Regions from separate parts of the Mesorhizobium waitakense genome, predicted to be linked through region 1. Evidence: riboswitches for the same ligand, from Rfam matches in the RefSeq annotation. Region 1 holds a riboswitch; each other region holds the start of a gene.
The links. Region 1 has a riboswitch for S-adenosylmethionine ahead of metX (homoserine O-acetyltransferase MetX). Riboswitches for the same ligand answer to the same signal wherever they lie in the genome.
Positions count from the first base shown of each region.

Region 2: another riboswitch for S-adenosylmethionine. It lies ahead of AC07FD_RS20330 (O-succinylhomoserine sulfhydrylase); the one in region 1 lies ahead of metX (homoserine O-acetyltransferase MetX).
Region 3: another riboswitch for S-adenosylmethionine. It lies ahead of AC07FD_RS16135 (hypothetical protein); the one in region 1 lies ahead of metX (homoserine O-acetyltransferase MetX).
Region 4: another riboswitch for S-adenosylmethionine. It lies ahead of AC07FD_RS16000 (hypothetical protein); the one in region 1 lies ahead of metX (homoserine O-acetyltransferase MetX).

Region 1 covers NZ_JBWKME010000204.1:51,044-58,605, forward strand. The annotation lists gene AC07FD_RS37345 (DUF2125 domain-containing protein) at 1-918, shown strand, start outside; gene AC07FD_RS37350 (sugar kinase) at 926-1,852, shown strand; gene AC07FD_RS37355 (prephenate/arogenate dehydrogenase family protein) at 1,862-2,797, opposite strand; gene hisC (histidinol-phosphate transaminase) at 2,804-3,913, opposite strand; SAM riboswitch at 4,051-4,128, shown strand; gene metX (homoserine O-acetyltransferase MetX) at 4,242-5,411, shown strand; gene metW (methionine biosynthesis protein MetW) at 5,408-6,022, shown strand; gene AC07FD_RS37375 (DUF1330 domain-containing protein) at 6,045-6,371, opposite strand; gene AC07FD_RS37380 (glycosyltransferase family 2 protein) at 6,742-7,562, shown strand, end outside.
Region 2 covers NZ_JBWKME010000094.1:58,050-65,611, reverse strand. The annotation lists gene AC07FD_RS20355 (acetylornithine transaminase) at 1-310, shown strand, start outside; gene argF (ornithine carbamoyltransferase) at 328-1,239, shown strand; gene AC07FD_RS20345 (Hsp33 family molecular chaperone) at 1,318-2,352, shown strand; gene apaG (Co2+/Mg2+ efflux protein ApaG) at 2,390-2,782, opposite strand; gene AC07FD_RS20335 (ceramide glucosyltransferase) at 3,006-4,157, shown strand; gene AC07FD_RS20330 (O-succinylhomoserine sulfhydrylase) at 4,172-5,362, opposite strand; SAM riboswitch at 5,420-5,497, opposite strand; gene AC07FD_RS20325 (2'-deoxycytidine 5'-triphosphate deaminase) at 5,636-6,730, shown strand; gene AC07FD_RS20320 (ABC transporter substrate-binding protein) at 6,831-7,562, shown strand, end outside.
Region 3 covers NZ_JBWKME010000069.1:29,263-36,824, reverse strand. The annotation lists gene AC07FD_RS16150 (hypothetical protein) at 269-634, shown strand; gene AC07FD_RS16145 (hypothetical protein) at 807-1,220, shown strand; gene AC07FD_RS16140 (hypothetical protein) at 1,517-1,804, shown strand; SAM-I-IV-variant riboswitch at 1,962-2,061, shown strand; gene AC07FD_RS16135 (hypothetical protein) at 2,093-2,665, shown strand; gene AC07FD_RS16130 (SMP-30/gluconolactonase/LRE family protein) at 3,216-4,121, shown strand; gene AC07FD_RS16125 (alpha-hydroxy acid oxidase) at 4,118-5,365, shown strand; gene AC07FD_RS16120 (RraA family protein) at 5,362-6,051, shown strand; gene AC07FD_RS16115 (AAA family ATPase) at 6,966-7,562, shown strand, end outside.
Region 4 covers NZ_JBWKME010000069.1:7,110-14,671, forward strand. The annotation lists tRNA gene AC07FD_RS15980 (tRNA-Ser) at 126-215, shown strand; gene AC07FD_RS15985 (hypothetical protein) at 539-1,027, opposite strand; gene AC07FD_RS15990 (hypothetical protein) at 1,024-1,365, opposite strand; gene AC07FD_RS15995 (hypothetical protein) at 1,362-1,805, opposite strand; gene AC07FD_RS16000 (hypothetical protein) at 1,805-2,377, opposite strand; SAM-I-IV-variant riboswitch at 2,413-2,510, opposite strand; gene AC07FD_RS16005 (hypothetical protein) at 2,698-3,261, shown strand; gene AC07FD_RS16010 (helix-turn-helix domain-containing protein) at 3,381-3,593, shown strand; gene AC07FD_RS16015 (AraC family transcriptional regulator) at 3,884-4,870, shown strand; gene AC07FD_RS16020 (excalibur calcium-binding domain-containing protein) at 5,160-5,774, shown strand; gene AC07FD_RS16025 (hypothetical protein) at 5,792-6,211, shown strand; gene AC07FD_RS16030 (hypothetical protein) at 6,557-6,958, shown strand; gene AC07FD_RS16035 (hypothetical protein) at 7,223-7,462, shown strand.

The DNA of each region.
Region 1 (7,562 bases):
ATTTACAGCGCTGGCTGGTTCTACCTAGCTGACCGGGTCCGAAGTGAAGCCGACAAGGCGATTGCCTCGCTCAACAAGAGTGGCGTCGAGGCCGGCTGTGCCAATCTCCAAGTCAGCGGCTATCCGCTGAGCTTTGCCGTCTCCTGCGACAATCTCGCTTATGAGGACGATGCCAGGAACATCGCCGCCTCGGCCGGCAGCTTCAATGCCATCGCCCAGATCATCCAGCCGCTGTCGCCGGTGGCCGATCTGCGCGGTCCGCTCAGGACCTCCGTTCCAGGCATGATGCCGCTGTGGATCGACTGGGACAATCTGCAAGCCAACGTCAAACTGTCATGGCCTCTGCCACGGCGGATTTCACTGAAGGCCGAGGGTCTGTCCGGCCAAACCGATCCGGCTGATGACACCGATCCGGTCGAACTGTTCAGTGCCGGCAAGGCGGACAGCCAATTGCAGCCGAACGGTGAGGATATCAACTATCTCGGCAATTTCAGCGATCTCGAGATCGATGCCGAGGCGATCGGCGGACGGGTGCTGCCGGCGCTCGATGCCAGCGGCGACGTGACGCTGAAGAATGGCGTCGCGCTGATCGGCAGGCAAGTGAAGAGCCTGCGCGGCCAGGCGATCGAGATCCGCAACCTCGACCTGTCGTCAGGCACGGCGCGCGTCACCGTTTCCGGACCACTGTCGGTCGATGCCGAGGGTCTCATCGACGCCGACCTGACGATCACGCTGAAGGATCCGAAGGCCGTGGCGGCGATCCTCGGCGGTGCCATCCCCGAGCAAAAAACGCAGATCGAGCAGGGCTTTGCTGGCTTGGCGCTGCTCGGCAACCAGCCGTCGATGCCGCTCAAGGTGGTCAAGGGCAAGGCCTCGCTCGGCTTCATTCCGCTGGGCAAGATCAAGCCGGTGGAATAGCGCATCGATGGCAAAAACCGTGAGACTGCTGAGTGTCGGCGCGCTGACGCTGGATACGATCCTGCGTGTCGAGACGCTACCCGGCCACCAAGGCAAGTTCATCGCCTCCGACGGAGTCCAGATCGCCTCGGGCATGGCGACGAGCGCGGCCTGCGCTGCACATCGCCTGGGCGCCGACGTATCGCTGTGGGCGAGCGCGGGTGACGATTCCGTCGGCGATCAACTGATCGCCGGAATCGAGGCGGAAGGCATCGATTGCAGCTTCGTGCGCCGCGTCAACGGCGCCCGCTCTGCGCTGGCCTCGATCCTTGTCGACACGCATGGCGAGCGCATCATCGTGCCCTTCTACGACAGTCAAGCTCAAGCCGATCCCGAGGCGCTACCGGTCGCCGACCTCTCCGCATTCGATGCCGTGCTGGCCGATGTCCGCTGGCCGGGTGCTGCAGCACTTGCCCTGGAGGCGGCGCACGCCATCGGCCGGCCGGCGATCCTCGATGCCGATACCGCGTCAAGGGACGTGCTGGAACTGCTGCTGCCGCTGGCATCCCATATCGTCGCTTCTGAACCGGCGGCGCGCATTCTGTGCGGTTTGGAACTGGATTCGCGCCAGGCGTGTGAGGCACTTGCGCTGCGCGGCGATGCGTTTGTCGCGGTTACCGGCGGCGCGGCTGGCACCTGGTGGTTCGATCGCGCGACGGGATCATCGCGACATGTCGCGGCGCCGAAAATCAAGGCGGTCGACACGCTGGCCGCCGGCGATGTCTTTCACGGCGCCTTCGCCGTCGGGCTGGCGGAAGCCATGCCGGTCGAGCAGGCCTTGCGCTTTGCCAGTGCGGCCGCCGCGCTCAAATGCCTGCGCTTCGGCGGCAGGCTGGGCGCGCCGGACCGGGCCGAGACGCTGGCGATGATGAAAAGCCACTGGCCAGCAGGCTGAAGAACCGATCTATGCCTTCGCCGGGTGCTCGACCGCCTGACGGCCGAAATCGGGGACGTCGATGTCCTGGCCGGCCTCGATGATCGAGCGGCGCACAGCGCGGGTGCGGGTGAACAGGTCGAACAGCTTTTCGCCGTCGCCCCAGCGGATCGCCCGCTGCAGCGACGCCAGATCTTCCGAGAACCGCGCCAGCATTTCAAGAATGGCGTCCTTGTTGTGCAGGCAGACGTCGCGCCACATGGTCGGATCCGAGGCGGCGAGACGGGTGAAATCGCGAAAACCTGAAGCCGAATATTTGATCACTTCGGACTTTGTCACCGACTGCAGATCGTCGGCGGTGCCGACGATGTTGTAGGCGATGATATGCGGCAGGTGCGAGACGATGGCCAGCGTCATGTCGTGATGCTGCGGGTCCATGGTGTCGATGTTGGCGCCGCAACGGCGCCAGAATTCCGACAGCCTCTCCAGCGCATCCGGGTCGGTGTCGGGCAGCGGGGTGAAGATGCACCAGCGATTGTCGAACAGGTCGGCGAAACCGGCATCGGGGCCGGATTTTTCCGTGCCCGCCAGGGGGTGGCCCGGAATGAAATGCACGCCATCAGGCACATAGGGCTGCATCTGCGCAATCACCGATGCCTTGGTCGAGCCGACATCGGTGAGGATCGCACCCTGCTTCAGTGCCGGCGCGATTTCCTCGGCCACAGCGCCCGACGAGCCGACCGGCACCGAGACGATGACCAGATCGGCATCGCGGACCGCTTCCTTCGCATCAGTGGAGTAGGAGGAGCCGAGCCCAAGCTCTTGCGCCCGCGCCAATGTCGCGGCACTGCGGGTCGAGATGGCGACGTGACGGGCGAGGCCCTCGCGACGGATGACGCGGGCCAGTGACGAGCCGATCAGGCCGATGCCGACCAGCGCGATCTTTTCAAACATCGGTGATGTCATGGTGTTCTAGCTTTTCAGGAATGTCGTGAGAGCAGCGACAACGCCGCGATTGGCCTCTTCGGTGCCGACGGTCATGCGCAGTGCGTTGGGAAAGCCGTAGCCGGAAACGCGCCGCAGGATATAGCCCCGCGCCGTCAGATAATCGTCCGCCGCGGCAGCCGAATGGTTCTGGTCGTCGGGAAAATGGATCAGGATGAAATTGCCGACGCTTGGCGTCACCCGCAGCCCGAGCTTGCCAAACTCCCCGTTCAGCCATGTGAGCCAGGTTTCGTTGTGCATCACGCTGCGTTGGACGTGGTCGCGGTCACGGATAGCGGCGATGCCGGCCTCGATCGCCGTCGCATTGACGTTGAAAGGGCCACGCACACGATTGATGGCGTCGACGATGTGCATTGGAGCGTACATCCAGCCTATCCGCGCCCCGCCCAGGCCAATCTTGGAGAAGGTGCGGGTCATCACCACGTTCTCGGCGCCGCCGACCAGTTCGATGCCGGCTTCATAGTCGTTGCGGCGGACATATTCGGCGTAAGCCGCGTCGAGCACCAGAAGCACATTTCTAGGCAGGCCGGCATGCAGGCGGCGCACTTCCTGGAACGGCACATAGGTGCCGGTCGGGTTGTTGGGATTGGCAAGGAATATGATTTTCGTGCGCGGCGTGACGGCGGCCAGCATCGCATCGATGTCGGCACGCTCATCGGTCTCCTTGACCGCGACCGGAGTTGCGCCGGCCGACTGGATGTAGATCTTGTAGACCATGAAGGCGTGTTCGGTGAAAATCGCCTCGTCGCCGGGAGCGAGATAGGTCTGCGCCAGAAGGCCGAGAATTTCGTCGGAGCCGTTGGAACAGATGATGTTCTGCGCGTTGAGACCATGCACCTCGGCGATCGCCTCACGCAGCCGCCTGGCGGTGCCATCGGGATAGACGTCGAGCTTCGCAGCAATCTCCCGCGCGGCCTCGATCGCCTTCGGCGACGGACCCAGCGGGTTCTCGTTCGACGACAGCTTGTAGACCTTGGCGACGCCGGCGGGCGCCGTGCTCTTGCCCGGCACATAGGCGTCGATGTCCATGATGCCCGCGCGCGGGGTTGGACGTGCCTTGTCCGGTGTCTGGCTCATGTTGCAAAATCCGTCGAGAACGCTTCCGTCTGGAAGCCGCAGCGGAAATACAAGCCACGGCCCGCAATGTCGAGAGGTGGCAGCCTCCGGACCGCGGCTGGCGGTTGACGCCGGCGCCCCACAGTCCTAGAAGAGGTGCGAAATTCCGTGGTGATTTGGCCGGTCGGCTTGCAGCCACGTTAAACAACTTGCTAAAGGGCCGTTTGCATCCTGTAACCGGCTTTGCGACGGCAATGCCGGTTTTTTGTTGTCCGCGCCGGCCGGACACCGCATCGGCATCGATTTTCGAAACGCACGGTGCGTGGATTCAAAGTGTGAGATGGATGCAATGGCCGCTCTGCGCGCTGGAAAAACCAACAACGAGGCTGATCAACCGTCGAGCCCGGTTCTGCGTTTTGGGCCCGACAAGCCGCTCAAACTCGATGCAGGCACGCTGCTGTCGCCGTTCCAGATCGCCTACCAGACCTACGGCACGCTGAACGACGCCCGTTCCAACGCCATCCTCGTCTGCCATGCGCTGACGGGCGACCAGCATGTCGGCAGCACCAATCCGGTGACCGGCAAGCCGGGCTGGTGGGAAGTGCTGATCGGCCCCGGCAAGATCATCGATACCAACCGTTTCTTCGTCATCTGCTCCAACGTCATCGGGGGCTGCCTGGGCTCGACCGGCCCGGCCTCGACCAATCCCGCCACCGGCAAGCCCTATGGGCTCGACCTGCCGATCATCACCATCCGCGACATGGTGCGCGCCCAGCAGATGCTGATCGACCATTTCGGCATCGAAAAACTGTTTTGCGTCCTCGGCGGCTCGATGGGCGGCATGCAGGTGCTGGAATGGGCGTCCAGCTATCCGGAGCGCGTCTTCTCGGCTCTGCCGATTGCCACCGGCGCGCGCCATTCCTCGCAGAACATCGCCTTCCATGAGGTCGGCCGGCAGGCCGTGATGGCGGATCCGGACTGGCATGGCGGCAAATATTTCGAGCACGGCAAGCGCCCGGAAAAGGGCTTGGCGGTGGCGCGCATGGCCGCCCACATCACCTATCTGTCGGAGGCTGCCCTGCATCGGAAGTTCGGCCGCAATCTGCAGGATCGCGAGGCGCTCACCTTCGGCTTCGACGCCGACTTCCAGATCGAGAGCTATCTGCGCCACCAGGGCATGACCTTCGTCGATCGCTTCGATGCCAATTCCTATCTCTACATGACGCGGTCGATGGATTATTTCGACCTTGCCGCCGACCATGGCGGCCGGCTGGCGGATGCGTTCGCCGGCACGAAAACCCGCTTCTGCCTGGTGTCCTTCACCTCGGACTGGCTGTTCCCGACCGAAGAGAGCCGCTCGATCGTTCATGCGCTCAACGCCGCCGGCGCGTCGGTATCTTTCGTCGAGATCGAGACAGATCGCGGCCACGACGCCTTCCTGCTCGACGAGCCGGAACTGTTTGCCGCCATCAATGGCTTCATCGGCTCCGCGGCACGGGCGCGAGGACTCGCATCATGAACGTCACCCGCAACCAGCGCGTCGACCTCGAAGTCGTCGCTAACCTCATCCCGCCACAGTCGCGCGTGCTCGACGTCGGTTCAGGCGATGGCTCGCTGCTCGAATTGCTGCAGGACACCAAGCAGGTCGACGGCCGCGGCCTTGAACTGTCGCAGCGTGGCGTCAACGAATGCGTGGCGCGCGGCTTGAGCGTCATCCAGGGCGATGCCGACAAGGATCTCGAGTTCTATCCCGACAAGGGCTTTGACTTCGTCGTCCTGTCGCAGACCCTGCAGGCCACCCGCAACCCGAAGCTGGTTCTCAAGGAACTGCTCAGGATCGGCAATCGCGCCATCGTGTCCTTCCCCAATTTCGGCCATTGGCGGGTCCGCATGTCGCTGTTCCTCAATGGCCGCATGCCGGTGACCACGGACCTGCCCTATTCCTGGTACGACACGCCCAACATCCATTTCTGCACCATCCGCGACTTCGTCAATCTGTGCGACGAGCTTGGCGCTACCGTGGAAAAAGCAACCGCGCTCGACGCCAATGGCCAGAAGATCGGCCTGTCGATGCCATGGTGGTTCTGGAACTTCTTCGGCCAGCAGGCGGTGTTCTTGCTGAAACGGTAATCCCGCCGCGCCATTGTCGACTTCACGCCTGGTCAAGGACATCCGTGGCCTTATGCGGATGCTCAACGCCATCAACGAAGATCACGTCGGCTTCCGAGTTGTCGGTCCGCAACGTCAGTATCGCCTGATAGGCGGCCGAGTTGTACCATCCGCGCACGTGTTGCCTGTCGGGAAATTCGATGATGATCAGGTGGCCCTGCCAATCGTTTTCGATGACCTCGACGTCGCCGCCATGGACCAGAAAACGACCGCCGAAAGGGGCCAGCGTGGCATCGATCTTCTGCAGATATTCGACGATCTGCGGACCCATCCGGGCTTGGCGCATATGGGCAACGGCGTAAGCAGTCATGACAGTACTCCCTCTGGGACCGAAGCCGACCAGCCGGCCTCGCGACGGCAATCTGCCCAAACACCGGCCGCGATGCGATTACGTCTGACGTAGTAGAATGCATTCGGATCATAGACGCGTCATTCATCGCAAGGGCGATTCGCAAGCATAGCGCGCGGCAATAGTGTTGCAGTTGAAGCGCTAGATACTGGAATTCGTCGTTTCACGCGCATTGAGCAGCATCCCGGTGGGGCGACAGGTACGTCTGTTTTTTGTAGCGTCGTGGCCAATACGGGGGATATGGAAGGGGGAGTCCGATCCATTTGACCGTCCTAAAGATCGAAAGACCTGGCAGGAAGCGTATTTTTTCGCTGGAAATGGCTGACGCAGTATGACCGGGAAGACAGAGCACGCTCCTCTCATCACGGTCATCACGCCGACTCACAACAGGCGTGAGGCGGTATTGCGCGCCGTGGAAAGTGTACTTTCCCAGAGCATGCCGAGGTTCGAGCATATTGTCGTCGACGATGGCTCGACGGACGGAACCGCGGCGGCACTGGCCGGCATTCGTGATCCGCGACTGATCTATGTCGGCGCGAAATGGCGAGGCGCCAATGCCGCCCGCAATGCAGGCATCGAGCGCGCGCGGGCACCCGTCGTGACGTTCCTCGATTCCGACGACGTCTATCTGCCGCACAGGCTCGAACGGACCCTGACCTGGTTCGATGCCAATCCGGCGCTCGAAGTGCTGATCAGCTCCTATGTCTCCCTGAAGGGCGGACGCGCCACCGATTGCATAAATCGCGATGCATTCCTAAACTCTGCCACGCTGGAGCGAACGCTGGTCGCGGAGACAATCTTGATCGCGGGATCGGCGATAACAGCGCGCCGCGAGGCGTTGCTGGCCATCGGCGGCTACGACAGCGACATCGCCCGGATGCAGGATCGGGAATTGCTGCTGCGCCTTGCCCGGCGCTTCGGCGCGCAATTGTCTCAGGACATCGACTGGACGAAGCACAATTCGGAGAATTCGATTTCGCGACGTCGCCACGGCTATGTCGAAGCCTATGCGAACCTGATGCGCAAACACCCGAATATTGCCCGCTCCTACCCGCATATCCCGCCCTACATGATCACGCGGCAGATCATTGCCGATGTTCTGAAGTGCCGAATCCCGGAAGCCTTCTCGGGCTATATGGCCAACCGCTCGTC
Region 2 (7,562 bases), on a different contig from region 1:
CGAAGATGTCCAGCGCAAGGCGCTGCTGATGAAGCAGGGGCTGGCTGCGGTCGCCGACGAGTTTCCCGAGGTCATCGAGGACATCAGGGGCACCGGGCTGATGCTCGGCCTCAAATGCGCCATGCCCAACACCAAGGTGAACATGGCATTGCGCGACCAGCACCTGCTGGCGGTTCCGGCCGGCGACAACGTCATTCGCCTGTTGCCGCCGCTCACCGTCACCGATGCCGAGATCCACGACGCGCTCAACCGCATCCGCGCCGGCGCCAAGGGACTGGCGGAGGCGATCGCCGCCGCCGCCGCGAAGTAATCCCGGAACCATTGCTGATGTCAGTTCGCCATTTCACCGATCTTTCCGCCGTTTCCGAAGGCGATCTGCGCTTCATGCTTGACGATGCGGTGGTGCGAAAGGCTCGTCTCAAGGCCGGCGAGCGGACCAGGCCGCTTGAAGGCAAGGTGCTGGCGATGATCTTCGACAAGCCTTCGACGCGCACCCGCGTGTCCTTCGACGTCGGCATGCGCCAGCTCGGCGGCGAAACCATCATGCTGACCGGCACCGAGATGCAGCTCGGCCGCTCCGAGACCATTGCCGACACCGCCAAGGTGCTGTCGCGCTACGTCGACGCGATCATGATCCGCACCACCTCGCATGAGCGGCTGCTCGAACTGACCGAGAATGCCACCGTTCCGGTCATCAATGGACTGACCGACGACACCCATCCCTGCCAGCTGATGGCCGATATCATGACCTTCGAGGAGCATCGCGGTCCGGTTGCCGGCAAGACCATCGCCTGGACCGGCGACGGCAACAATGTGCTGCATTCGCTGCTCGAGGCCTCGGCGCGGTTCCGCTTCAACCTCAACGTCGCCGTGCCCGAAGGCAGCGAGCCGGAGCAGAAGCATATCGACTGGTCGCAGGCGCATGGTGGCAAGCTGCACTTCACCCGCTCGCCCGAGGAAGCCGTCGACCAGGCCGACTGCGTCGTCACCGATTGCTGGGTGTCGATGGGCCAGGAGCATCGCGCCCGCGGCCACAACGTGTTCTCGCCCTACCAGGTCAATGCCAAGCTGATGGCGAAGGCCAAGCCGGAGGCGCTGTTCATGCACTGCCTGCCGGCGCACCGCGGCGAGGAAGTGACCGACGAGGTCATTGACGGGCCGCATTCGGTGGTCTTCGACGAGGCCGAGAACCGGCTCCATGCCCAGAAGGCCGTGCTCGCCTGGTGTCTCGGCGCTTGATCTCTGGGGGTGTGATGCCTATCTGCGCCGCATCACGCAAATCAAGCGCGTTTCGAAGCATGCGCCCTCCAGGGCGGCATGGCCGCGCCCTGGAGCATTGTCATGTTGGAAACCTATCAAGTGACTGAACATCACCCCAAACTCGGCGAATTCGGCTACGCCGGCGACGATCACGTCGTGCCCTTCGAGGTCGGCCCGCTCGACGTGCGCGGCCGCACCGTCCAGCTCGGGCCGATGCTCGACGCCATCCTCAGCCGTCACGACTATCCCGAGCCGGTCGCCCGCCTGCTGGCGGAAGCCTGCGTGCTGACGGTGCTGCTCGGCACCTCGCTGAAGTTCGAGGGCAAGTTCATTCTGCAGACCCGCACCGACGGGCCGGTCGACATGCTGGTGGCGGATTTTTCCACGCCCTCGGCACTGCGCGCCTATGCCCGCTTCGATGCCGACCGGCTGGAGGCGCTGGTCGCGGCCGGCGAAACGTCTCAGCAGACGCTGCTCGGCAGCGGCGTGCTGGCGCTGACCATCGACCAGGGTGCTCACACGCAGCGCTATCAGGGTATCGTCAAGCTCGATGGCGAAACGCTGGAAGAGGCGGCTCGCACCTATTTCCGCCAGTCGGAGCAGATTCCGACCGATATCAGGCTTTCGGTGGCCAAGCTGCTGACGCCTGGCGTCGGTGGCGCTCGCGAGCAGTGGCGTGCCGGTGGCATCCTGGCGCAGTTCCTGCCGCAGTCGCCCGAGCGCATGCGCGTTCCGGACCTGCCGGGCGGCGATGGCGATCCGCGCGAGGAGATCCACGATCCGGCCGACAATTCCTGGCAGGAGCTGCTGGCATTGCTCGGCACCATCGAGCCGACCGAACTGATCGACCCGACGATCGGCGCCGAGCGGCTCCTGTACAGGCTGTTCCACGAGCATGGCGTGCGCGTCTTCGGCGGCGTACCGGTCGCCGACCAGTGCTCATGCTCGAGGGACAAGATCCGTGGCATCCTCGAGGGCTTCTCGGCGCAGGAGATCAAGGACAGCACCGAAGACGGCGGCATCCACGTCGCCTGCGAATTCTGCTCGAAGCAATATGACTTCGATCCGGCGGAATTTGCGGCGGCCCAGTAGAGAACGCGCCTCACCGGCTGCGGCCGGTGAGGCGAAGCTAATTCATCGTCCGCCGCGTCCCCGGCAGATCGAGTGAGAAGGCGGGGATGGCGATGTCGAACGTCTCGCCCCGCTTGTTGCGCATCGTGTAGTGCCCGACCATGATGCCGGACGGTGTCGAAAGCGGGCAACCGGACGTGTATTGATAGCTGTCGCCGGGGTTGAGTTCGGGCTGGTCGCCGACGACACCTGGACCGCGCACCTCCTCGACCCGGCCGGTGCCGTCGGTGATGTGCCAATAGCGCGACAACAACTGCACGAACTCATCCGACTGGTTGTCGATCGTTATCTGATAGCCCCAGACATAGCGGTTCTCCGACGGATCCGAGCGGTCCTCCAGATAGAACGGCCTGACCTGCACTTCGATGTTGCGCGTCACGGCGCGGTACATAAGCGGCTCCAAAACAATCCAGGTCGAACTGTCCTCGCTCCGAGCGAGCAGGTCAACGTGCGCGTCTTGTCGCGCCCGGCCTGAAAGGCAGGTGCCGACAAAGAATGTCATTTAAGTGACACATGACAATGGTGGTGTGCACGAAGCGGGCGACTCGGCGCTCTGTCGAACTATTGAAAACGGCCATCACGCGGGCCGTCTTTTCTGGAGTGGCCAGGTCTCGATGGAACTCACCCTCATAGCCGCCTCGCTTTCGATCGCTCTCATCCTTTCAAACCTCGCCAGCATCCTGCTCGCCGCTTCGCGTCTGAAGCGGCACCGCACCATCGCGCCGCCGGCCGGCAAGCCACTGCCGGTGTCGATTATCGTGCCATCTCGTGGTGTCGGGCCGTTCACGCAGGAGACGCTGGAGCGCGCCCTCTCGCTCGACTGGCCGCGCTACGAACTGGTCTTCTGCGTCGCCCATGCCGACGATCCGGTGGTCAGGCTGATCCGTGCCGCCATCGCCCGTTCTCCCAAGGTGCCGGCGCGGCTGCTGATCGGCGACGACCGCATCAGCGCCAACCCGAAACTCAACAATTGCGTCAAGGGTTGGGAGGCGGCGCGCCACGATTGGGTTGTCCTGGCCGATTCCAACGTGTTGATGCCGAGAGACTACGTCCAGCACCTGATGGCTGCATGGCGGCCGGACACCGGCCTTGTCTGCTCGACGCCGATCGGCTCGCGGCCCGCTGGCTTCTGGGCCGAGGTCGAGTGCGCTTTCCTCAACACGCTGCAGGCGCGCTGGCAATATGCCGGCGAGGCGCTTGGCCTCGGCTTTGCCCAGGGCAAGAGCATGCTCTGGAACAAGCCGATGCTCGACGCCAGTGGCGGCATCCGTGCGCTCGCCGCCGAGATCGCCGAGGACGCTGCCGCGACCAAGCTGGTCAATGGCCTTGGCCTGCGCGTCAATCTCGTCGCCGCGCCCTTCGAGCAACCGCTCGGCCGGCGCACCTTTGACGAGATCTGGTCGCGTCAGGCCCGTTGGGCGCGCCTGCGCCGCGTCACCTTCCCATGGTTTTTCGCACCCGAAATCCTGACCGGGGCAGTGGTGCCGCTGGCACTCGCGCTGTTGGCGGCGGCAAGCGCCGGCCTCAGCCTCTCGGCAACCGCCATTGCCGTGCTGGCGGCCTTCTACCTTCCGGAGTGCGCCCTGGCCTGGTCCAAGGGCTGGTACCTGTCGCCGCGCATGGTCGCGGCGATCATGATGCGCGACCTGATCCTGCCGGCGATGTGGGCGCGCGGCTGGCTGGGTGGCGCCGTCGACTGGCGCGGCAACGCGATGACCATCGGCACCAAGGCAGCCGAGCTGGAAGAGACGCCGTCCGGCGCCTGATAGCCAAAGGCTTCTTACTTTGCCGACTTCAGCGCCTGTTCGATGTCTTCCAGAAGATCGTCGGTATCCTCCAGGCCGACCGACAGCCTGAGCGTGCCCGGCCCGATGCCGAGTTCGGCACGCGCCTCGTCGCTCAGATTCTTGTGCGTAGTCGTCGCCGGATGGGTGATCAGGCTCTTGGCATCGCCAAGATTGTTGGAGATCAGCACGATGTCGAGCGCGTTCTGCAAGGCGAAGGCCGCCTGCTTGCCTCCCTTGACGTCCAGGCAGATCAGCGTCGAGCCGCCCGACATCTGCTTCTTGACGATGGCCGCCTGTGGGTGGTCAGCACGGCCGGGATAGATGACGCGGGCGATTTCGGGCCGCTCGGCCAGGAAATCCGCGATCCTGCCGGCGCTTTCCGTTTGCTGGCGCACGCGCAGCGGCAGCGTCTCCAGCCCCTTCAGCAGCGTCCAGGCATTGAACGGCGACAGGCTGGGGCCGGTGTGGCGGAAATAGTCGTGCAGGTTCTCGTCGATCCACTTCTTGTCCGACAGGATGACGCCGCCGAGACAGCGGCCCTGGCCGTCAATATGCTTGGTCGCCGAGTAGACGACGATGTGCGCACCGAGCTGCAGCGGCTTCTGCTGCAGGGGCGTGGCAAAGACATTGTCGACGATCAGCCGCGCACCGATCGAATTGGCAAGCGCGGCAACCGCGGCGATGTCGACCACTTCCAGCGTTGGGTTGGTCGGGCTTTCCAGGAAGAACAGCTTGGTGTTCGGCTTGACCGCTTTTTCCCAGTTGGCGATGTCGGTGCCGTCGACCAGCGTCGCCTCGATGCCATATTTCGGCGCCAGCGTCTCGACCACCCAGCGGCAGGAGCCGAACAGCGCGCGTGCTGCCACGATATGATCGCCGGCCTTGGCGCTGCACAACAGCGAGGCCGTCACCGCGGCCATGCCGGATGCGGTGGCGCGCGCGTCCTCGGCGCCTTCGAGCGCGCACATGCGCTTTTCGAACATGTCGACGGTCGGGTTGGCGTAGCGCGAGTAGATGAATCCCGGCTCCTCCCCCTTGAAGCGGGCTTCGGCGGCCTGCGCCGTTTCGTAGACATAGCCCTGGGTCAGGTACATCGCCTCGGAGGTTTCGCCGAAACCGGAACGCAGGGTTCCGCTATGCACGAGTGTCGTTTGAGGCTTCCAGTTACGCTTCTTGGTGCTCATCGCTTTTGTTCCAGACACAAAAAAACCGGCCGCGAAAGTCGCAACCGGTCCATACGGCCTTGCGGCCCGACGGTCCTTTAGCGACTTGTTTAACGTGGCTGCAAGCCGACCGGCCAAATCACCACGGGATAACGACCCTTTAGACCCGCGCCACGCTTGCGTCAATTGCCGGCTTGATTAAGAGGTTTGTACCAAGCAGGTTCCGCAGCAGTGTTCCACGGTTTTGCGGCAAGAACCTGCGAACAGAAAATCGCCTGGCCTAGGAGTGGAGCCTTGCGGCAGACAGGCATTCTTCCCGATCAGGACATTTCGGCGCTGTTCCGGTCCGGCGCGCTGAAGTCGGCGCGCGCGTTCGATGCCGATCAGATCCAGCCGGCGAGCCTGGATCTACGGCTCGGCGACAAGGCCTGGCGGGTGCGGGCCTCGTTCCTGCCGGGTCCCAACCACAAGGTTTCGGAAAAGCTCGACCGGTTGCAGCTGCACGAGATCAATCTCGCAGAGGGGGCGGTGCTGGAGACCGGCTGCGTCTATATCGTGCCCTTGCTTGAAAGCCTGGCATTGCCGGCGGACATTTCGGCCTCGGCCAATCCGAAGAGTTCGACCGGGCGGCTCGACATCTTCACCCGCGTCATGACCGATCGCGGCCACGAGTTCGACAAGATCGCCGCCGGCTATCACGGCCCACTCTATCTCGAGGTCAGCCCGCGCACCTTTCCGATCGTCGTGCGTACCGGTTCGCGTCTGTCCCAGATCCGTTTCCGCACCGGCAATGCACTGCTCTCGGAAGCCGAGCTGCATGACCTGCATCGCGCCGAGATGCTGGTCGCAACCGAGCCGCCGAACATTTCCGGCGGCGGCATCGCACTGTCGATCGATCTCAACGGCGATCAGAACGGCCTGGTCGGCTATCGCGGCAAGCATCACACCGGTCTCGTCGATGTCGACAAGCGCGCGGCACAAGAGGTCGTCGACTTCTGGGAGCCGATCCACAAGAGCGGCGCCGGCGAACTGGTGCTCGATCCCGATGAATTCTACATCCTCGTCAGCCAGGAAGCGGTGCATGTGCCGCCGCTCTACGCCGCCGAGATGACACCGTTCGATCCGCTGGTCGGCGAGTTCCGCGTCCACTATGCCGGCTTCTTCGATCCGGGTTTCGGCCATTTGGCGTCCGGCGGCACCGGCAGTCGCGCAGTGCTCGAAGTGCGCAGCCACGAAGTGCCGTTCATCCTCGACCATGGCCAGATCGTCGGCCGGCTGGTCTACGAGCATATGCTGAAGCGGCCGCAGGCGCTCTACGGCACCGATCTCGGCTCCAACTACCAGGCGCAAGGCCTGAAGCTGTCCAAGCATTTCCGCCCAGCGCGCTGAACCCAATTCCCGTCGGGCAATACACTTGCCTGCGCTGGCTCGTCATGCTTGGCTGGCTTTCTGGTCGCCAAGCTGGCGGCGTTCAAGGGGAACCAAGAAAATGCGGATTTCAAAATGGATCATATCGGCAGCAGGTGCTGCCGTGTTGCTGATGGCGGCCGGCTCTCTGTCGGCGCAGGCTGCTGAGAAACTGAAGATCGGTACCGAGGGTGCCTATCCGCCGTTCAACACCATCACCCCGGACGGCAATGTTGTTGGCTTCGATATCGACATCGCCAATGCGCTGTGCGCGCAGATGAAGGTCGAGTGCGAGATCGTCACCCAGGACTGGGACGGCATCATCCCCGCCCTGCAGGCCAAGAAATTCGATGCCATCATCGCCTCGATGAGCATCACCGAGGAGCGCAAGAAGCAGGTCTCCTTCACCAACAAATACTATACGACTCCGCTCGCGCTGGTGGCGCCGAAGGATACCGAACTCACCTCGACCGAACCGGCAGCGCTTGCCGGCAAAACGGTCGGCGCTCAGGCTTCGACCACGCAGGCCGACTATGCCCAGAATGTCTACGGCAAGGCTGGCGCGGAGGCGAAACTCTACCCGACCCAGGAAGAGGCGATCACCGATCTGACGAACGGCCGTCTCGATGCCGTCATCTCTGACAAGTTCGTGCTGGTGGACTGGTTGAAGAAGGCAAGTGAAGGCTGTTGCAAGCTGGTCGGCGACGTCAAGGGTACGGAGACCCAGGCCGGCATTGCCGTTCGCCTGGAAGACACCGCGCTACGCGACAAGCTCAATGCGGCAATAGACGCCATCGTTGCCGACGGTACCTAC
Region 3 (7,562 bases), on a different contig from region 1:
TGCCCGTCCAAATCACAGATTGAAGGAAGCACCGCGCAGAAGAAAGTCTGTCTCCTTTTATCCTTTAATGCTTTGATGCATTAATGCTTCAATGCGAAGAATTGGGTTCCCGCGATGCGGACGAACAGCTCGGCTCTGGTAACGCAGATCATCAAATAAAAAAGCTCCGGCCCGCGCCCGCATCGCCGTCGGGCAATGGCGAAACCAGCAGTGCTTCACTGTCCTGAGAACCGGGCCGTCTGCCCAATGCGATAGGAATGCAATGAGATTGATTGCCGCCCTGGGCGCACCTCTACTGGTCCTGTTGGGAAACTCGCTGGCTACTGCCGAGACGCTCCGTTGTGACATCACGTCCAAATACATCTGTCAGTCGTCCGGCTGCCAGCCCGCGAAAACGACGGTATTCGATGTCATCGATCTCGACCGAAAGACCATTGCCCGATGCGACTCAACGGGTTGCGATAGTTATGACGCCACTATTTCTGTGAGCGGCGCCTTCCTGAATATCGCCGTTCCGTCCCATAGCATGATGGCCAAGGTTGCTGCAGCCGGCGATTTCGTCGAGGTCGTGACTTTGGTCGGCCAAGTCTACACGAGCTTCGGATTGTGCAAGGGTAATAAGGGTGCACAATGAGAATCTTGTATTTGACTAGAACCGCGCGAGCGCATCATACGCGAAATTTGGCACGACTGGCTGCGGCCATGAACAGTACCTTGCGTCCCAATGACTTGTGTAAGCTGGTCCTGCCGGAACGGGCGTGAAGAACGTGAACCTTTTCAGAAGTGCAGGTCACGGAGTCCAAACGATGAAAAAACTGATATTCGCGGCGGCGCTTGCCTTTGGCTTCACCGACGTGGCGCGCGCCACGACGACCATCATGGAATGCGGCCCGTCCAAGGGACAAGCCTACTACAAATCCGGCTGGACTGAGGACGGGATCAAAGAAGGTCGGCTGGCGCTGATCCGCAGCGATGACGGAACGCTCGACGTTACGATCGGCGACGCCACCGGCACACATTTCACTGCAAAGCAGGATGGCGCAACGGTTATCACTCTGCTGGATGGACCGACGGAATGGGCGGTGCTGGCGGCCTACCCGCTCAACGTCACGGAAATCTACGTCTTCAACCGGATCGCCGGTGAGGTCACGTGGGTCCAGCAGAAATACGGCGTCGCCCCGATTAGGAAGGCGGCGGCATTCCGCGCGTCCTGCCAATGAACGAAATGCTTGCGGACAGGCCAGTAAGGACGCGGGCGGCATGGCCCGGCAACCGGCACGGCAGTGCTGTCGCGAGCGGCGAGCCGGGTTGAGGGGGTAGCGTTGTGGAGAAGCGTCTGATCGTCGCGTTGGCAGCGATGGTGATGGGTAGCTCGGCGATGTCTGCCGAGGCTGCTGAGTGGAGCCCGACATATTTGGGCTGCGCCTTCACGGAGTCGGCATTTTCGGCTACGGACGACACTTACCCGGACCATCGTGATTAAAAGCGACTGAAGGTAGGCTCGACAAGATTTGAATTGGCGTTCGCTGCTATCGACCTTTCGGCGCACCGTGCGCAGCTGATCGGAAATCAGGGATCGGCGCAGATCATTGCCCAGCGAGGTGGCTTTGAGAGCGTGGTATTTCTGGAGTGGACGCCACTAGGCAGTGTGAATTTGACGACTGTGCTTTCTCCCACGAAAGACGGCACGATCCGAGCGGTGACATCGAGGCACATCGCGGAGCCGTTCAGCGGTTACATGGCCTCTCAGTACTTGGGCACCTGCAAGGATCACATCGGCGAGTTGCCGATGGCTGCGCAGTAGAGTTGTCGCCTGCCCCCTTCGGGAGGCCAAGGCAGGCTGGTTGTGGGGGCCCACTAATCTGCGAACGGACCTTCGCAACCAGATCGGCAGGTCAGGCCGCGCCGCGTAGATCGAGGCAGGCCACTCTTGTTGAGCCGGTTCTCATTTGCTATGCATCAGCCTGCATCCAGAGGGGGCTTCGGCCCCGCCAACCAGCCTTGACCGGCAACGGTGGTGACAATGATGTGGCCTCACTTGAGGCAACAGTAGGTCTCTCTCCAGATGCGTGTGTGAACTCTGGAGGTTTTTATGCTCTCACGACGTGGTTTTTTGATCGGAGCAGGCAGTCTGCTCACCGCGGCGTTCGTCAAGGACGCGCGAGCGTTCGTTGGTAGGACGGGCCAGCCCCTGCTCGCGTCCCCGGCGCAGGTCGCCGAGACCATGTGCTGGTATGACGGTGGCGAACAGGGCTACCTGCTGACTGTCGGTCATTGGACCTTCTGCCCCCCGCCGCCGACCTGGCGGGAGTTCTTTATCAGCGAGGGCATCGCACACGAGGCTGAGGCCGAACGCCGCGCCATTTGGGAGGAACACGAGATCGATCCCGGAGATTACGACGACGACGTCGACGGATTTTTCTGGGAGACCCGGTTCGATCTTGAGACGGGTCCGACAGCCAAGGCCTACCGTCTGCTGAAGAAGCTGGACCTTGGTCCAAAGCTCGAGCGCGGGAGCGATGAGCCCCATCTGGTGTTCTGCGATGGTGACGTCGCCAACGACGATAGCCGGTGGGTCGATGCAAGGGACCAACTCGCGCTCTCCCTCCTGCAGGCTCGGATGATCGATCTGAAGCTACCAATCAGAATTGCAAAGGGAGGTTGAGGGCCGACAAGATAGACGACAAAGTGAGGCCGACCACCAGCGCGCGGACCCCCAGTGTCACATCATATCAGTGTCGGTGCTGCGGCCGGGTCACAGCGGTGCCAAGCGAGGCCAAGGCACGTCTCTGTATGCGTTGTGTCCGTTTTGAGGGTGATGTGCATCCGGCTATGACAGAAGCGCGGATAGCGGCACACAACGCCCGCATTATGGGCATGCTCAAGTGAGGCCCTTTGGCGGTATTGATGACGTGTCAATCAGAGATCCCGGTTGATGGCCGACTATGCTCTCCATCAAGTGAGACCCCTGTCGGCCGAAGAGGACGGCTTGGAGGCGGACTTTCAAAATTTATTAACCTCCGTGGTCGGCACGCCCGGCACCGCGCCCCGCCGGGGTTCGTCGGCGGCGTGGGTGGGCGGTGGCTTGTGGGACCCCATCTAGCCGCACGTCCGGGGAACTGTCTTTCGAGTCGCCGGGTCCGGCTGAACGCCAGATCGCCAGGCTGGATGATACCCGACAAATCTTGGTAGGCTGTCGGTCTGGAGATCGCACGATGAACGAGGTTGAAAAGCTGGCAGTCGAGGTTGTCGCGAGCGGCCTCGGCTGGCCCGAAGGCCCGACGGTGCTCCCTGATGGGCGCGTGGTCATCGTCGAAAGCTATCGCAGCCAGCTGACGGCCATAGATCATGACGGAACTGCTCGCCAGTTCGCATATGTTGCGGGAGCGCCCAATGCCTGCGTTCTCGGATCGGATGGCCTTCTCTATGTCTGCCAGAACGGCGGCACGACCGGACCTTGGCGCGCCGCAGAGATGACAAAGCCATCGATCCAGCGAGTTGCCGAAGGCGGAAAGCCGGAAATCCTGCTGACCGAAATTGCGGGCATTCGGCTGAACGGTCCAAACGATCTCGTATTTGCCGCTGATGGCCGGCTTATCTTCAGCGATCCCGGCACATACAACCCCGGCAATCCGGACCCCAGCTACATCTTTGCCGTCAACCCCGATGGCAGTGCGTACCTTACTCTCGACTTCGACGAGCCGACCTTCCCGAATGGAGTGGCGATCGAGGCCGACGGCTCGATCGTCTGGGCTGAGTCCTACACGGGGTGCGTCAAGCGGCAGCGTCCGGATGGTTTCGTCGAAGACCTTGGCCGCTTGCCCGGGACGAACCCGATCCCCGACGGGCTTAAGATCGGTGCCGATGGCCGCCTTTACGTTACGGATATAGCCGCCAACGGGATTCATGTGCTCAGACCGGACGGCACAGCGGAAGGGTTCTTCGTTTGCGGCAAGGCAACGACCAACTGCGTCTTCTCGGGCGAGATGCTCTGGGTGACAAATGCCGGTGTGCTGGCGACCGGCAGCGAGCCCTCCTTCGAGGGGACGCTCTGCCGCATGCGTGTTCCGGGAGGCGGTGGACCGACGCACCACGGTCGCATCGGTGGTAAGAAGCCGTGAGTAGCTCCTCGACTCTCTCGAACCTAGCCCCTTTGGTCAACGGCGGCGCCCCCGTTGCGGCATCGCATGCTTCGCCGGCAGCGCTGAAGCGCCTGTACAGCGTGGCCGCGGTCCGCGACGCCGCGCGGCGAACTTTGCCGCGCCCGGTGTTCGACTTCGCCGACGGCGGCGCCGAAGATGAGCGAACGCTGCGCCGGAACGAGCGGGCTTTCAACGAGGTTGCCCTTCTGCCGCGACCACTCAATGGAGCGGCAACAAGGGATCTTTCCCTAGACCTCTTCGGAGCGAAGCTTGCCATCCCGCTCGGCATTGCGCCAACCGGCCTGGCCGGTCTGTTCTGGCCCGACGGCGAATGCGCAGCAGCCCGAGCCGCGGCAGCCGCCGGAACCTTCTACTGCGCCAGCCACGGCTCGACCTGCACGCTGGAGGACATAGCGGCCACTGGGAACGGCCTGCGGTGGATGCAGGTATTCGTCTATACCGATCGCGGCTTCACCCGAGAAATGGTGGATCGTGCAAGTGCGTCAGGATACGACGCGCTGGTGCTCACCATCGACAATCAGATGCTCGGCAACCGGGAACGCGACATCCGCAATGGTTTTGCCATTCCGCCGCGCTTCGGCGTGACAGGGACGCTGGCGGCCGCCACCAAGGCGGCGTGGCTGCTGCGTATGCGCACCCGACTCCCGAAGCTGACCTTCGGCAACTACGTGCGTCCCGGCGAGACAGCGACGGTCGGCGCGCTGGCGGGCCGCATGGCCGCACTGCTCGACCCCGGGCTCTCCTGGGCCGACGTCGACTGGTTGCGCACCGTTTGGTCAGGACCGCTGCTGCTGAAGGGTATCCTGCATCCCGCCGAAGCCGCCGAGGCCGTGGCGCGCGGTATCGACGGCATCATCGTGTCCAATCACGGCGGACGCCAGCTCGACGGCGCCGCCGCGTCGCTGGACGCGCTCCCGGCAGTCGTCGCGGCTGTCGCCGGCCGCATTCCAGTACTGATCGACGGCGGCATCAGGCGAGGCTCCGACGTGGTGAAGGCGCTGGCGCTCGGCGCCTCCTGCTGTCTGATCGGCCGGCCGCAACTATGGGGGCTCGCAGTCGCCGGTGAAGAGGGGGTGCGCCACGTACTGGAAATCTACCGCAACGAGATCGACCGGGTCATGGCGCTGATGGGGGCGCGGAGCCTTAGCGGCCTCGGGCCGGAATGTCTTTCGTTTATTCAGGGTATGAGGCCGCCACCATGATTGAAGACCCGCCGTTGCTCACCATCAAGCGCCGTTTCGAACGGCCTGCAGCAGAAATCATCAGTGCCTTTTCCGGTGTGCCCGTCAGCCAGGTCGTGGACGCCATGGGTGGGCGCGGGGCCTTGCACCACGCAATCAAGCCACTGTCGCCAAGTACTGCGATGCTGGCCGGCGTCGCCGTGACCTGTCACTGCGGCCCCGCCGACAATCTCGCGCTGTTTGGGGCGCTGGATGCCGCCGTAAGTGGCGATATCATCGTCGCGGCCACCGACAGCTTTGCCGGTGCCGCGGTGACTGGGGATTTGGTGCTCGGCATGGCGCGCAACAAGGGCGTCGCCGGCTTCATCACGGACGGCCTCGTCCGCGATATTGTCGGTATCGAGGCGGTCGGATTGCCGGTTTACTGTGCCGGGGTAATCGCGAACTCGCCGGCGCGCAATGGTCCGGGCACTGTCGGATTTCCGGTGGTGCTGGGAGGAGTGACTATCTCGCCGGGCGACATACTGATCGGCGACCGCGATGGCGTCGCGGTGGTGCCCCACCTGGAGGCTAAGACAGTGCTGGCGCGGCTCGCCGCCGTCAGGGCAGCCGAGCAAGCTCTTGACGCCCAGGTGCGCCAAGGTCTGGAAATGCCCGACTTTGCCACAGTAGTCCTCAAGTCTGATAGGACGCGCTTCGTCGACTGAAAAGGGTCGCTGAATTGCAATGAGGGTTGAGGGCCGACATGATATACTACGACCAAAGCCCACCGCCGGCGCGCGGATGGCTCAACCCACCAAAATGTAACCTACGCGGCGCGTCGTTGAGCGAGGTGGATACCCGAACGGGCTCGACGAGGTTCGACGGCAGTCACGATGCTGTGGTGGTGATCGCAGTAGACGCGATCCGGCGACGTTGGCCCAGCACAGACAAGTGCCATCGTTGGCTCGGGCACTCGCCCCGGGGTTCTTCGGCGGCGGGGGTGGGGGTGGTTTGTGGGGCCCCTATCAGGCGCGCCTAGCTGTTCACGTTCAGGACCCTGATGGCCGCCGCTCTCGCCCCCAAAACCCAAATTGCTCGGAAAAACGGAGTTCGACCAAACGGTGACCTTCCTCATTGTCAGCGTTGCGAAGGCAGCAATTCGCCTCATTCCGGTCGTTTAAGCAAGCTTTGCCTCTGCCCAAAAGCCGAAGCTCGGCCCGAATAATCTTGCGGGGCCGGTGCGGCTCAAGCCGAACGTTAGCGTCGGCCCTCTTCTTCTGCTGAAGCGAAGATTTTGCTTGGCTGTGTGGATCTTGTCAGGCTAGAAGTTCTTCTTCGAATTAAACTTTATGATTGCATGTCTCTCGCACTCTTTACATGATCATTTTAGTCTACAGGGTCGATAACGCCGACCTCGGACTAATCGCTTTGTCGACTCAACTGAAGCTTGACGTGCCGATACCAAACGACTTGGGGGGAGATCATGCGTTACGTCATGCGGGCACCAAGTCCGCCAGCAGCCCTCGGAGACTCGCTTGCGAGCGAAAGGAGGCAATCCTTTCTTCGATATCTGCAGCTCGATCCCTTGAAGCGCGAACAGACCCGCGTTCCGATCATGCAGTTCGAGTCACGGGAGATCATGGGTGATCTCTCGCACATGTTCCTGGGGAAATGCGCTTTCTGCGAGCAGGCTTCGAAAAGCATGTTCCTACACCGTTTCAGGCCAATGAACGATGCCGAGCCAACGATCGGCAGCGAGGAGGACGGCCGGGCGCGCGATGCCCATCTTTATTACGGTTGGCTGTCGGATGCCTGGATCAACCTCTATCCGATCTGCGGGGACTGCAGGCCGAAGCGAACCACGTACTTCCCGGTCAAAGGTCAGAGGGCGCACATCCCGACACCGGAAGAATACGCCCGGTTCGTCGAGAATGGCGATGGGACGTGGCCGGACCTTGAGCTTGACGAGATACCGCTCCTGGTCGATCCCTGTTCCGACGACATTGCCCGCCATCTCGTCCCGCGCGACGACGGATCACTGGAAGCCGCAAGCCCGCAAGGTGAGGAGACGATCAAGCATTTCCGGCTCAATCGGACACGATTGAGAACCAGGCGAAAGCAGGCCTTCGACGACTACGCAAAACTCGAAGGCGATGGGCCGAACGACACCAATGAATTCGTCGGCCTCTTGCGGATGCTGAGGCGTCAGGCCGATGCCGGCGACGCAGAGATCGCA
Region 4 (7,562 bases), on a different contig from region 1:
GGAGGAATGGCCGAGCGGTTTAAGGCACCGGTCTTGAAAACCGTTGCTGGTAGAGGAACAAACGGCAGAAATCCGGTATCAGACGAGGATTGAAACCTACAAAATATCACGAAAATATCACATCTGGAGCGATGGCCGAGTGGTTTAAGGCAGAAGTCTTGAAAACTTCCGTACCGGGAACGGTACCGTGGGTTCGAATCCCACTCGCTCCGCCAATGCTCTTACGGGGGACGATCTAGACATCGCAGCCTGCCATACCGACATGTGACCGGTCGGACCATCCTGCCCCGATATGGGCTAGTGCGCTGCCCTTTCACGGCGGTAACAGGGGTTCGATTCCCCTTGGGCGTACCAGTAATTTCAATACATTAGCTGTGATCCCTGATCTGCGGTCCCGATAAGGGACCCGAAATGCGCTGCAGCTTTGGTGTGCTCAGCATGAACAAACCGACTCCTTGATCTGAGGTATTGGCATCCTGCTTCGTGCCAAACGATCCCGCGCGTCTTCTGCCATCTGGCTCCAACCGATGTTCCTCCCTTACACCCATGACTCGACGACACGGGGTAAGTCGTCCGCATGACGCTCAAGGCGTTGGGTCATGCCCTTTGCGGTCATCAGACGCTCGCGCAGCGGGATCAGGTAAGGGGACGTAATGAAATCGTCCGGTGACTGCGACGGGATCGTGTTGCCCTCGCGGGTGATGTGGAAAAGCTTGGCAGCGAAGCAGGTTGGGAAGTCTGCCGGGTGTTCAAAGACGATCCACATCGGGAAAGGGTAGGCGTCGTCGGGCGTCGGCTCAGCCCTTGCCCAGCCGTGGAAATCGAATCCGAGCCGACTGGCCTCACCGTCGTAAAAGCGGGCTTGCTCCTCAGTCTGCCAGGCGCTGACCATCGGCTGCAGGCCCGCGAGGTGGTCAGCCTTGCTGTGGCACGCGAAGAGGTAACGCTCGCCGAGGAAGACGCACTTGCGGAACACCATGCCGGAGATGGTCGCCTCGATCACTTCGGGCTTGAAGCTGTCGGTCATCGCGGCCCGCCTTTGGCCCGAAGCATGTTCGTCAGATACCCCGCGATCATTAGCGCATCGGCCACAGTCGTCGGTGCCGGCATGTCCAGAGCGGCTAGCCGGTTGCGGTCATCGCTGAACGCTGCCACCACCCAGCATCTTCCGTCCTCGACCAGATGGCCTTTAAGCCCCTCGTCATTGATCACAATCGACCAGCCGTCGATCGCCGGCCTCACCCACGCCGAGCGGCCCTCGCCCTCGTACCGCAGGGCGAACCCCGCAGCGCGGAACAGTTTGCCTTCCTCACTGGCATTGGCCCCCTCGACCATAATGTCCCAGAATTGCAGGAAACTGGTCATGGCGCCACCTTTCGACATACCCTCGCAGCAGCAGCTGCGAGCCTGGCCCGCTGCTTCTCAATAGCCGCGGCGTGGTTGGCAGTGGGAGCGATACCGGCGTTGGCCGCATGGTAGCCGTAGCTGCGCGCGCAATGGCGACCGCAGAAGTGCGGATCCCGATAGCTCTCGCCGTCCCAGAGCTTCGCCCAGTCGATCCAGCATTCGACATCCTGCCGCCAGCGCACCTCGACGGCGATCCTGCCGGTCAGGCGCTCGACCTCCGTGACGCTGTCGGGGAAGTTGTTGACGTAGGTGTTCTCGCCGTAGCGGCGCACGTAGGGCGGCGCTTCGCCGAACGAGGCGTAGGTGAACCGGCGATGGATGGTGGCGCCGCAATTGCGGCACAGCGGCCTGATCACAAGGGGGCGCTCGCCGCTGACTTTCGCACCGCGGCGCAGCATCACGCACCCTCCACGATAGCGATTGGCAGCCGCAGGTCGATCAGCCGCGCCTGGAGCAGCGAGATGGTGAGCTTGTCCTTGGCATCGACCCATCGGCTCTCGTCGTTGGAGACGTCGCCGTTGCAGAAGATGAGGTGCGGCTCGCCACTCCCGCGCCGGAGCTTCGGGCCAAGGTCGAGCTTCTTCAGCAACCGATAGGCACGCGCGCAAGGGCCACTCTCCAGGTCGAAGCCGGTCTCCCAGAGCCGTCCGTCCATTTCATCGTCGTAATCATCAGGGGTGATCCCGTGCTCCTCCTCGATGGCCTCGGTCTCGGACCGGGCGTGGTGGCCGATGCCCTCGCTGACGAAGAACTCGCGCCAGGTCGGCGGCGGAGGGCAGAAGCTCCACTGCCCGACGGTCAGGAGGTATCCCTGCTCGCCGTTCTCGTACCAGCAGATCGTCTCGGCCACCTGCGGTGGGGAAGCCAGCAGTGGTCGATCGGTTCGTCCAACGAACGCCTCCGCATCCTTGACGAACGCCGCCGTGAGCAAACTGCCCGCTCCAATCAGAAAACCACGTCGTGAAAGCATAAAAACCTCCAGGGTTGACACACGCATCTGGAGGGTTGGCGACCTGCTGTTGCCCGTTCTGGGCCACATCGTCGTTGCCACCTTTGCCGGTCAGGCTGGTTGGCGGGGCCGAAGCCCTCTCTGGATGCAAAAGGAGAACTACCGCGCGGGGCCTCGCCCTTCAAGCACCCATGGTGTGGTGCGGGCAACATGGCTGCCAGCCGCAAGCTATTGGCGGCGTGGGGCAAGTCGGCATTCCCGTCCGTCACCACATCGCTGTCATCGCTGGCCGAGGGAATGGTCCCAGGCCGACCGTGAGGGAAACCCCGATGATGAGAGTCATGAAAAGATACACCCCCAACCCCCTAAGAACGATCGCCTATATGAAACGCATCGCATTGGCGCTGCTTGCCGGCGCGTGCCTTGTCACGTCCGCCCATGCTGGCGGCGACGGCTACACTGGTCGCGTTGTCAAGTGGAAGGCCGTCGGGTGGTACGACATTGCAGCGCTGCCCGATGACAAGTCGTGCTCCGCCACCGCCAAATTTGACGGCGGCACGTCGATGATCATCATCGGCACGCCAACGCAATTCATGCTAACGCTTGCCGACAATCGGTGGGCAGGCACCTTCCTCAAGGGCCAGGCCTATGCGCCGACCATCGAACTCGACAACAAGTGGAAAAACCTCGCCGCCACATCGACGTTCAACGGCTCCATCACCATCGACGACATGGGTAAGGGTATGGTTTCCGCCTTCATGGAAGCCGACGCACTGGGTATCAGCATGAATGGTGGCGAGCGCATGGCCGTACTCGACCTGAAATACACACGCTCGATGATGAACGAGCTAGCAAACTGCACCGTCGCCATGTCGACCGGCAACGTCGAGACGTCGAGCTTCTAACCCCTGGCTCCCAATTTCAGCGGCCATGCTGATCGGCATGGCTGTGCTGTGCATCATCGCGGGAACGTTGATCGTTCGCAGCTAGCGCTATTCATTTCATTCCCCCTCAGACCTGTCGCATGAAGGCTATGACCCCTGATCGTTTTCGCGAGTGCCTTGCCGTGCTGCACTGGTCGCAGCGCGGCCTAGCGGAGATCCTGCGCTGCGACGACCGCCTGGTGCGGCGCTGGGCCCAGGGTAGCGAGCCCGTGCCGGAGTCGATAGCCCGCTGGATTGAAAAGCTGACGAACTCGCATGAGGCGTCGCCACCACCAATGGCGCCAGCGCCCTGATCAGCGCGCTACAACCTTCTACATGCACCCGGCGGATGCAGCCGCAGTTGCACCGTCCCCGCGTTCCTCGCGGCGACGGATGTTTCGCCGCTTGAGGCCGGCGGCGCTAGAATGCTGCCTTTATAATAACGGAGCCTGCGCCGCCCGCGCCTTGCCAGCCAGAGAGTGATTTGCGCTGAGCCGCCAAAGGCTCACGAAGCGTTAATCGTGCGTCGTGATAGTGGGCGACTGTGGCCGACCAGAATGAGACTGTTTTCCGACGACTCACAGCGGCGCCGACCGCAGCGGGCTTGGCCACGCGCCTCGCCGTAGCTGAACTCAATCGTCGCGGCATCGATCCGGCCCCTTTGCTCGCCCGCGCCGGACTGTCAGCGGTCGCCCCCGATCACGACGGTCGGATCGATGTCAGGTCGCAGATCGAATTCCTCGAGCAGGCTTCGCGCACCCTCGGCGACGACTTCCTCGGCCTGAACCTGGCCGAGCAATTCGATCTGCGCGAACTCGGCATGCTCTACTACGTCGCCGCCTCGTCGCATTGCCTCGGCGATGCTCTACGCCGCCTCGAACGGTACGCCCAGGCGGCGAATCATGCGTTGATCTTGCGGCTGCACAAGGGCTCGACCTTCCGGCTCGCGCTTTCCTATGCAGGCGTGCCGCGGCACCTCGACCGACACCAAATGGAGTCCTTCGCACTGACGCTCGTCCGGCTCTGCCGGCAACTCGTCGGCCACAGGATTTCTCCGCTGGTCGCGAACTTCGTCCACCAGCGCTCGGGCGATCTGCGCCGTGCGCGGAACCTGCTGGGCTGCGACGTCAACTTTGGCGCCGACTCGGACGAGTTGATATTCGACCCTGCGCTGCTGGACCGGACGCTGGTGGCCGCCGATCCATTCCTGAACCGGCTGATGGTCGAGAATTGCGAGCAGGCGATGGCGGCCCGGCCCACCAACGTGGGCCCGTTCCGCACGATAGTCGAGAACACCATCGCGCCGCTCCTGCCCCACGCCGAGGCGAGCGCGAAGAAGGTGGCCGGCAGCCTCGGGCTGAGCGAGAGGACGTTCGCACGCCGCCTCGCGGCAGAAGGGCTCAGCTTCGGGGCCATTCTGGATGATCTCCGGCGTGATCTCGCCATTCGCCACCTGGAGGAGCCGGGCCTGCAAATCTCCCAGATCGCGTGGCTGCTGGGCTTCCATCAGCCAAGCGCCTTCAGTCATGCCGCGCGGCGCTGGACCGGCAAGACTCCGTCCCAGTACCGGCGTGGCTTGTCATCGTCCTAGCGGATCCTAAGCGTGGGGTGCCGTCGCTGCAGGCGGTGTGTTGCACGCCGCTGCCAACCGCTTGCGGTCAACCGCCACTACCCTAGAGGGCAATGCACTGGCCACCCACCTGAGCCCCAACGCCAGAACCGGCGGGCTGAAGGGCAGCACTAAATCCATAGCTGGAACGCCGCCGCGGCTCGGACCGCAGGGCAATACTGCTGCGCGTCCGCATGTCGCACGGATCGCCGCGAGGCTGCGCTGTGACGAGGAAACCACAAGGACATCTGAGATCAAAGGGACCTATGAAATGCGAAAATTGCTCGCCAGCACTGCGCTGGCCGGGACCGCCTTCCTCGCTTGCGCATCCGCACAAGCCGCGAGTTTCGATTGCCGCAAGGCGACCACTGCCGACGAGATGACCATTTGCGCCAGCGCCGAGCTTTCGGCGGTGGACGTGCTCGCCTCGACCTCGTTCCATCAGGTCAAGGCTATCAATCGGATGGGCGCTCTCGCTATTGCACGGGAGCATCTTCGTCAGCGCAGGGCATGCGGCTACGATCCGCAGTGCATCAAGCAATCGCAGCAGGCGGCTTTGCTCGCCTACCAGTATCTCGGCGCGACCGTGATCTCACAGCAGCCAAGCGGATACAGCGGCAACGCCGCAGAACAGTTGGACACCTGTCCGAATCCCGATCTTCTGTCACGCCTGGCCAACGATCCGGTTACCGACCAGGCCATCCGCGCAGTCGCAGGGCAGTACAGATTACGAAACGCGGTTCCCTCGCAGCAACCGCCACAAGACGATGTCTACTACCCGAATTGTTCAGCCGCCCCCGCCGCTGGCGCGGCGCCGATCCATGCCGGCGAGCCTGGCTATCAGCCGAAGCTCGACCGTGACGGCGATGGCGTGGCTTGCGAGTGAAGCAAGAGGAACTCATCATGGCAACCTCAAATACCTGCATAACCCGCCGCCTATTCAAAAAGCTCCTCTTAGCTCTTGCGCTTGGCGTTTGCGCTGCTGGTACGAACACGAAGGCTATTGCTGGGCAGCCAGAGATCAGCGCCCGGTCATTCGCGGTGTGGATAAGCACGGCGGATGTCTATGGGCATGCCTGCAACTTGGCGGAGGAGGACCACCGAGTGCTGATTCGTGCGGTGATCAGGGGCACCGCCTATTACGGGATTCCGATGGCCGAGGTTCGGCGGATCGCGCGCGGCCAGCAAGACTGGTACGTGAAGGAGAAGTTCGACCTGCGGTCGGAGGAATTCAGGCAGATCGCGCTCGAGTCCGGTGCCTGTCATATCCTGGACGATTTGGTTGATAGGTCATACCGTCTTCACCAGATGCTTGGGGATTGAGCAGCGAGACGGGCAGAGTCGGAAGCGGGTCCCATCTGCCGGCGGGCAATTTTCCTGGAAGTGGGGTGCAAGGCCACAGGGGCTGACTAAAGACCTTGGGTAAGAGTCCAATCGAAACTTGCCATCCTCTTCCTGCACGCCGCTCCGCCTAGGTGTCCAGAAGTCTTCGGGGCTGAATTTTTTGTGCCGCCCACCGGCAACTGTAGCATTGCACCCGACGGACTGATGGTCAGGGGCTGGGCGCGGGCGGTTAAACTCAACAAACGAGATCGTCAACGAGGCATAGTCTCCGCGATGACGACACCGTCACATCTTCGATGACGGCGAAGGAAGGATACGGCAGCAATGATGCTGACCGTACAACCAGTGAGGAAAGGTAAATTCGAAATGTTCAGATTGCTTACCGTCGCGGCGATCGTCGCGACTATGTCGGTTCCCGCCAATGCCATGTGTTTTGGCAGCGGTGCATTCCAGACGTGCTCGGACAACAGCGGCAACAGCTACACCGTTCAGCGCTACGGCAATTCAACACACATGCAAGGCTCCAACTACGACACCGGCTCGTCCTGGTCGCAGGACAGTCTGCACCTCGGCGGGGGGCTGACGACCACCAATGGCTTGGATGCCGATGGCAACGCCTGGCATATGCAGCAGCAAAATCTGGGCGGCGGCATGAGCGTCTATTCGGGGACTGACTCCGACGGGAACTACTTTTCCGGCGCCTGCAGCCAATTCGGCTGCAATTGACTTGAACCCGCGGGTTGGCTTGGCGAAGCCAGCCCCTGTGCGATAGGGGTTGGGGTGCGATGTCGCCGCAGCCAAAAACACGGGACGATTGACTACGCTGACCCCTTCGCGAGCTATTCAATCTGGATCACGCGGTCGATCTGCCCATCGGCGGCGGCGGCGGCGGAACGCGGCCTGATCCGATTGTGCTCGAGGAGCCGAGCACCGCCGAGCAGGCCGCCAGCCGTCCTCCCGCCCAATAGGCGTCGGCCAACTCTGTCGGAGATGATCCTCACGCTTCTCAAAAGTCGGTTTCCAGTCGCGGTTCCGCTCTCGCTGCTGACCGGCGTAATCGGGAATGCATGTGAAGAATACCGGTCGCCGGTCGCGGCCCTCGGCCTTGCACTTCGAGCAGCCGAAGAGCCCGACCAGATCCTGATACGTCGAGTCGTGTTGCGGGCCGAGGCGCTCGATCAGTCGAGCTTTGTCGATCTGCGGCACATCGGATGCCCGCAATTGACATAGACGGTTTCGCGGGCGGCCAGGCTGCGAGGGTCTTTTGGGTCATGGCGATCTCCGTTGAAGGGGCCGCCGCAACGAAGAATAATATTCCTGATCTCAATGG